2 regions of the Mycobacterium sp. SMC-11 genome follow, and region 2 is predicted to be linked to the other one. Evidence: riboswitches for the same ligand, from Rfam matches in the RefSeq annotation. Region 2 holds a riboswitch; the other holds the start of a gene.
What was found. Region 2 has a riboswitch for magnesium ahead of ACKY0X_RS02070 (Rv1535 family protein). Riboswitches for the same ligand answer to the same signal wherever they lie in the genome.
Positions count from the first base shown of each region.

Region 1: it holds a riboswitch for magnesium, as region 2 does, so the genes downstream of both, ACKY0X_RS22130 (PE family protein) here and ACKY0X_RS02070 (Rv1535 family protein) in region 2, are expected to answer to the same signal.

Region 1 is NZ_CP176430.1:4,754,695-4,758,078, reverse strand. It holds gene ACKY0X_RS22135 (PPE family protein) at 1-904, opposite strand, end outside; gene ACKY0X_RS22130 (PE family protein) at 919-1,218, opposite strand; M-box (ykoK) riboswitch at 1,508-1,680, opposite strand; gene ACKY0X_RS22125 (acyl-CoA thioesterase) at 2,151-3,122, shown strand; gene ACKY0X_RS22120 (LLM class F420-dependent oxidoreductase) at 3,334-3,384, shown strand, end outside.
Region 2 is NZ_CP176430.1:437,626-441,009, reverse strand. It holds gene ACKY0X_RS02080 (HAD-IC family P-type ATPase) at 1-1,516, shown strand, start outside; gene ACKY0X_RS02075 (hypothetical protein) at 1,513-1,788, shown strand; gene ACKY0X_RS02070 (Rv1535 family protein) at 1,801-1,995, opposite strand; M-box (ykoK) riboswitch at 2,237-2,405, opposite strand; gene ACKY0X_RS02065 (DoxX family protein) at 2,611-3,036, opposite strand; gene ACKY0X_RS02060 (MFS transporter) at 3,273-3,384, opposite strand, start outside.

The sequences.
Region 1 (3,384 bases), 550 kb from region 2:
CAGCGGCCGTCGACGCCAGGGTCATGCCCGGCGTGGGCCCGAGCCCGCCGCGGGCCAGGGCAGCGGTGCCGCCATCCATGCCGCGCGCGAGAAACCCGAGCGTGGCCAGCCCGGAAAACCCCTCGATGTTGCCGCCGGGATCGAAAATGCCGGTTGCGGCGATCGTGTTCCACAGCTGGGCATTGATGTTCAAACCCGACCCGTCGTCGTGGCCCCACGTCCCGTCGAAGAGGCCGTCGAAGAACTTCGTCCAGTGCCAGTCCGGATCCGTCGGACGCGAGCCCTCCGCCGGCGACGCCAGGCTCCGCAACGCATCCGGCAGCTGGGCGTGGGCATCAGCGGGGTCCACACCGCCGGCGGCCTGGGTGCCGTCGTCTTGATTGGTGGTCTCCGGCGCATCGGCGAAGGGGATCAGTTGGGTGGCGGTGGCGGAAGCCGCGGCGTAGCCATACATCGCCACCGCGTCTTGGGCCCACATCTGCGCGTAGCGAGCTTCGGTCGCTGCGATAGCCGGTGTGTTCTGTCCCAGCGCGTTGGTCTTGATCAATGACGCCAGCAGCACCCGGTTGGTCTCGATCGCCGCCGGCGGCACCGTCATGGCGTGGGCCGCGGCGTACGCTTCGGCCGCGGCGTAAGCCTGTGCCGCGGTCTGCTCAGCCTGCTCGGCGGTCACGCTCAGCCACACAAAGTAGGGTTCGGCAGCCGCTGTCATCGCCGTTGCGGATGGCCCCCACCAGCCTTGACTGGCCAGGCTCGCCACCAGCCATTCGAACGATGTTGCCGCCGACCGTAATTCCGCGGCCAGCAAGTTCCAGGACGCCGCGGCGGCCAGCATCGGACCTGATCCTGCGCCGGCGTACATGCGCGCCGAATTGATCTCTGGTGGCATCGATCCGTAGTCCATGATCCAAACCCCTTTCAGTAGACCGAGATAACGTTCGCGGCATCGGTCGCTGCGTATGACTGTGCGCTGTGCTGCAGGGTTTTGACGAACATCTCGTGCACCACCGCGGCGCGCTTACTGATCGCTTGGTACATCTGTGCATGCCGCGCGAATTGAGCTGCGGTCAGGGCGGAGACCTCGTCGGCGGCGGCGGGAATCACTCCGGTGGTCGGCGCTGCGGCAGCGGCGCTTTGCGCGGCCACCGTATCGCCGACACCGCGCAGATCGGCCGCTGTCGCGGTGAGGTCTTCGGGCAGTGCGTACACAAAAGACATCGGGGACTCTCCTTTGAGAGGGCATGACGAACTACGCCGCCGTACAAGAACAGTCGCGCGCAAGAGCAGCGCAGGTCCACGATGCAGACAGCGCTGATGCGGTACAGGCGGACCGATTCAGACGATGAAGGCGGCGCCGGGGCAGGGTTCGAACGAAATGGTCGTCGATCTCGGATAAGGACTATCGCTCGGACTCAATGTCGCTCTCACCTCCTCACGGCCAGGGCATACGGGGATGCCGTTGCAGTGGGCACAGCGGGACTAACCGAACCAGCGCAGAGTCGGCCGGACGGCACCCCTCTCGACAGAGTTTTGGCACTGCACGGCGTATCCAGTCATATGCCGAAAGCCACTTGGGCTCAACCCTTAAGCCGGGAAGAGCTGTCCTGACCCTGGGCGTCTCTCGACGTTTGAGGTCAGTGGCCTGTATCCGTACAGACGCCTCACCTAGCGAGGTGCGTTCGCGGCCATGGTGGCATCACTGTTGGTGATAGTCAACTCGAATGAGAACGTTTGCGCTGCCAGATGAGTTGCCCAAAGCGGAACCTGTATCGCGAATGATGCTGGCGTCCAGCCTAATTCGCGCTACAGAAACTTTGCCCATCCGCCATCGATGTGGGGTTGTTAAGAATGTCAAAGCAGCGGCAGGGGTGAACGGCAAGAATTACCAAGGCATCCCGACGCCAAGGGCTCGACCGGACCTCCAGACGGCCTCGTAGACCGGCGATTCGGCAGACCGATCCGGATGGAGCTCCTGTTACCTTCGAAAGTGTCCTCGGTCGATCTGAGTGCGCGTGGTTGCCTGAGCACGGTTCGGGTTTCACCCTTGACCTAGATCGCTCAGATTTACTTAAATGGGCTAGCAGTTACGTCACCGGCTACCCGTGTCGGCGGTCCGCCGCGGACGGGCCACAGCGGGTGAGGAGGAACTTGTGCAGACGTCGGCGTCCGAGGTCTCCGCTCATCCCGACTATGGCGGCCCCCTGCTCGGGTCCGGAAGCCAACTGGAACGCGCCACGCTCGACGCGCTGGATCGGCTGCAGCAAGTATTGACGCTGCACCCACTGGGCGATGACCGATACCTGGCCGACAACGAGGCCGGCCGGTTCGGCCGGATCTTCGGCGGCCAGCTCATCGCCCAGGCGATGACAGCAGCCGCGGCCACGGTCCCCGAGCTCACCGCCCATTCCATCCACGCGTCGTTTCTGCGTCCGGGCGACTCAGGCGTACCGCTGGAGATCGCCGTCGACCGCACTCGCGACGGGCGCACCATGTCGGCACGGCAGGTCACCATTCAGCAGGGCGGCCGCACACTCATGGTGGCGACGGTGTCCTTCGACACCAGCACGGAAAGCGCAGACGCCGCCCCCGTGCCGCTGCCCGGACCCGAACCGGAAGCCCTTCCGCTGCTACAGCACTGGGTGCAACACGCTCCGCCATACCTGGCCGGGCGAGGGAACACTTGGATAGAACGGCCCCCACCGCTGGAAGTCCGCACCGCCGAAGCCCCGGTGTTCCTCGGCGGCGCCCAAGCACCAGGTCCGCGTGCCCACTGGATGCGGTTGCCGTGCGGAATCGACGGCGACCCGCAACTACACGCGGTGCTGCTTGCCTACGCCAGCGACTACCTCCTGGTGGACACCGCGTTTCGCGCTCACCCGCAGCCGGTCGACCATGCCACGCACACCGGCCTGACCCTGGACCACAGCGTGTGGCTGCACCGCCCAGTCCACTTCGATCGATGGCACCTCTACACCCAGCAGACCGTCGCCACGGCCGGACATCGTGCCCTGGTGCACGGCACCATGGTGGATGCCGAAGGTCGGCATGTGGCCAGCACCGCGCAAGAAGTCCTCGTCCGGCCGATAGCCGAGCCGCCAGGGCCACAGAAACCCGAGGGGTAGTGGTCTTGCGCAGAGTGGCGAGCTTTGCGGAATTCGCTGCCAGAGTGGTGATCTGGGAATGCGATACCGAAGCGGCCCGAGCGACGGCGAAGCTGGTCGCCAGCGTCGAGGGCGTCCGTGCCGCGCCCGTGACGAAATGGCAGGTGCCGCAGTCTTTCTGGGTCCGGCACGGCCGACAACCACTTAGCAACTCCGCGCGAAGGAGAGCCGTATGCGGTTCGCGTTCACCTACCCGATCATCGCCCATCCATGCGATCCGGAG
Region 2 (3,384 bases):
CGCGTCGGCGCCGGCCGGGCTTGCCGCGCACCTGCCGTTCCGCTCCGGGCGCCCGTTCTCGGCGTCGATACGGGGAACCGAACTGACCCTCAAGGGCGCCCCGGAGATGGTGCTGGCGTGCACCGGGGCCGGCCCAGCCGTCAGGCAGTCGGTGGCCGCCTTGGCCGGCGACGGCCTGCGAGTGATCGCGGTGGCCCGCCGGGAGCTGACTTCCGCGCAACTCACCGCGCTGGGCGAGGACCCCGAACCCGAGGAGATCGCCGAGTTCTGCCGCGAGGGACTGACATTCGTCGGTCTGCTCGGGTTGTCCGACACCCCGCGCGACGAGGCGGCCGAGCTGCTCGCCGATCTCAAGCGTCGCCAGATCCCGGTGCGGCTCATCACCGGCGACCACCCGTTGACCGCCACCGCAATCGCCCGGGAGCTGGGCCTGGAGGTCGACAGCGACCAGGTGATCAGTGGTGCGCAGTGGGATGCGTTGTCCCGCAAGGGCCAAGAACAAGCGGTAGCCGATCGGGTGGTGTTCGCCCGGATGTCTCCGGAGAACAAGGTGCAGATCGTCCAGACCCTGGAGCGCACCGGCAAGGTGTCGGCGATGGTCGGCGACGGCGCCAACGACGCCGCGGCGATCCGGGCCGCCACGGTCGGGATCGCGGTGGTGGCGCACGGCAGCGAATCGGCCAGCACCGCTGCCGACGTGGTGCTGCTCGACGAGCGGGTCGACACCCTTCTCGATGCGCTGGACGAAGGCCGCGAGCTGTGGCAGCGGGTGCAGGCCGCGGTGGCGGTGCTGCTGGGCGGCAACGCCGGCGAGGTGGCATTCGCGATCATCGGGAGCGCGCTGACGGGGCGCTCGCCGCTGAACGCGCGCCAGCTGCTGCTGGTCAACATGCTGACCGACGCGCTGCCGGCCACCGCGCTGGCGGTCAGTTCGCTCAACGAGCAGGCCGCCGCCGGTGGGCACGGTCCCGACGAGCGCGCGCTGTGGCGCACGGTGGCCGTGCGCGGCGTGACGACGGCGTCGGCCGCGGTGGGGGCCTGGGGGCTGGCTTCGGTCACCGGGCGCCAGCAGCGGGCCTCGACAGTGGCGTTGGTGTCGCTGGTCGCTACTCAGCTGGGGCAGACGCTGCTGGATTCGCGCGATCCGCTGGTGGTGGCGACCGCTGTCGGCTCGCTGGGCGTGATGGGGACGTTGATCACCATCCCCGGTATCAGCCAGCTGCTGGGCTGCACGCCGATCGGGCCGCTGGGCTGGGCCCAGGCCCTGGGTACGGCGACGGTGGCCACCGTCGGCGCAGCCGTGGTGCCGCGACTGTTGTCGGGGTCGCAGGACGACACGGCCAAGCCGAAGGAGTTCATCGTTCCCGGGCCGCGCCAACCGGGCCGCCCACAGGCATCATCCAACGGTCACCCGGCGCCGCGGTTGCGCCTTGTGCACAATGGGGACACTGACTCTCGCCGCGGAACGGTCGCGGCTCGATCATCCGGCGACCCGTCGCCACCAGGAGGCTCATGATGGCGGACAAGCCGCGGCGCAGCGCATCTCAGCGAGAGGCAGTTGCCCACATTCGCGAGGCAGAGGGATTCGCCGTTGAATTGCCGCTGTTCGGCAAGGTGACGGTGCCGCGGCCTGAGCAATTGGCCTATTACGGCGGGTTGGCGCTGCTGGCGGCTTTCGAGATCATCGACTGGCCGGTGGCCGTGGCGGTGGCTGCCGGCCACATTCTGGCCAGCAACCACCGCAGCGAGGTTCTCGAACAGCTCGGCGAGGCTCTAGAAGACGTCTAGACGCCGCCTGCCTCAGTCGCTGACGGTCAGCACTCCGACGCGCCACAGGAGTGCGTACATCTGGTGCAGCGGACCACTGAGCAACCGGCTGGTCATGTCGACCAGCGGGTCCGAGGTAGGTGCGGCAGGACGGCGGTCCAGCTTCTTCGGCGCGCTGATGGTACGCGGGGCCGGAGCCGTGATGTCGGTGTAGGCGATTGCAACCATGATGGCCTCCTAGTCGCGTAACGGTGCTACGCGCTCAGCTGGAGGCCGGAGTCGTGGCTCAGCTGGAGGCGGTATGCGACCGTTCGGATGGGGACGGAACAGATGTCGAATATCGGCTTGAATATCGGGATGGACTATCACCGGAACTCATTCGTCCCTCACCTCCTCTCGGTCGCGGGCGCGCAGAGGCGCGCCGGTTTCACCGCATGCTTAGGAGGGCAGCTCCGACGACTGTCGGGAGACCGCACCCCTCTCGTCAGAGCTTTGGCACTGCACGGCGTGTCCCTATTCAGGAAGCCACTTGGGCTCAACCCTTAAGCCGGGAGGAGCTGTCCTGACCCGGGGCGTCTTTCGACGTTCGGGGTCAGTGGCCTATGTCCGTGCAGACGCCTCACCTAACGAGGTGCTTGCAGGCTCCATAGTGCCTCACCGATGGGGTGCGGTCAACTCGACCCCATTCAGGTGTGTCGAGGGTCTCTGACGTGCAGCAATGCCACCAAACCCCCCGCGCACGAGTTGTCACACCCGTCACTTTGGTATCAGATCGAGACCGCGACGGCCCGGTTCTGCAACCGACGCGCAGAACCGGGCCGTTGGGCTTCACGGAGTTTCGAGTCAGCCGGCCAGCGACGCGAACAACGGTCCCGTCAACTGCAGTCCAGTGCTGGCACCGGCGGTGACAAAGAAGCCGAACAACGCCAGGGCGCCGCCGGCCAGCGACACGTCCTTGTTGAAGTGGATCTGCTCGCCGGCCTTGGCCTCCGGGTCCCGCTCGTTCCAGAACGGATGCATGAGGAACGCGGTGGGCAACAGGAAGACCGCCAACATCAGTGCGCCGAGATCCGCCCAAGCGCCCACGATCACCAAGGCCGCGCCGGTAAGCATCCAGGCGCCCGAGCCCAGCACCGCCAGCTTGCCCGGCTTGATGCCCTTGCTCTCGGTAAACGCCGCCATCGCGGCGGTCTGGGTGAAGTGCCCCAGCGCTCCGCCGACGAACACGGCACCGAACAGGATTCGGCCGATCAGTATCACGATGTCCATGACGGACCCCTCTCCCAAGTTTTGTAGTTGCGTAGTCAACTACATCAGAGCCTAGGGGCGCTCTCGTTGCATTGTCAACTAAATCTGTTTGGCGGCGCCTCATCGCAGGGACGTAGCCGATCCAGCGATAGGGATTCCGGCCAGGATTCCCGCGGCATCCAGGCAATGGCGACCACATCCGGTGGTTGTCGTCGAAACTAGTTGCGCGGACCCTGCGGCGCGGCGGTTGGCGGGTGTCAGTCCCTCAGCTTCAGCGGCTCGACGGCGTAGCGTCCCGGCGTCCGCCAGGACGCGAGCGCCCCGAGCAGCATCATGACCGCCGCAGCGGTAAAGACCACCGCGAGACCG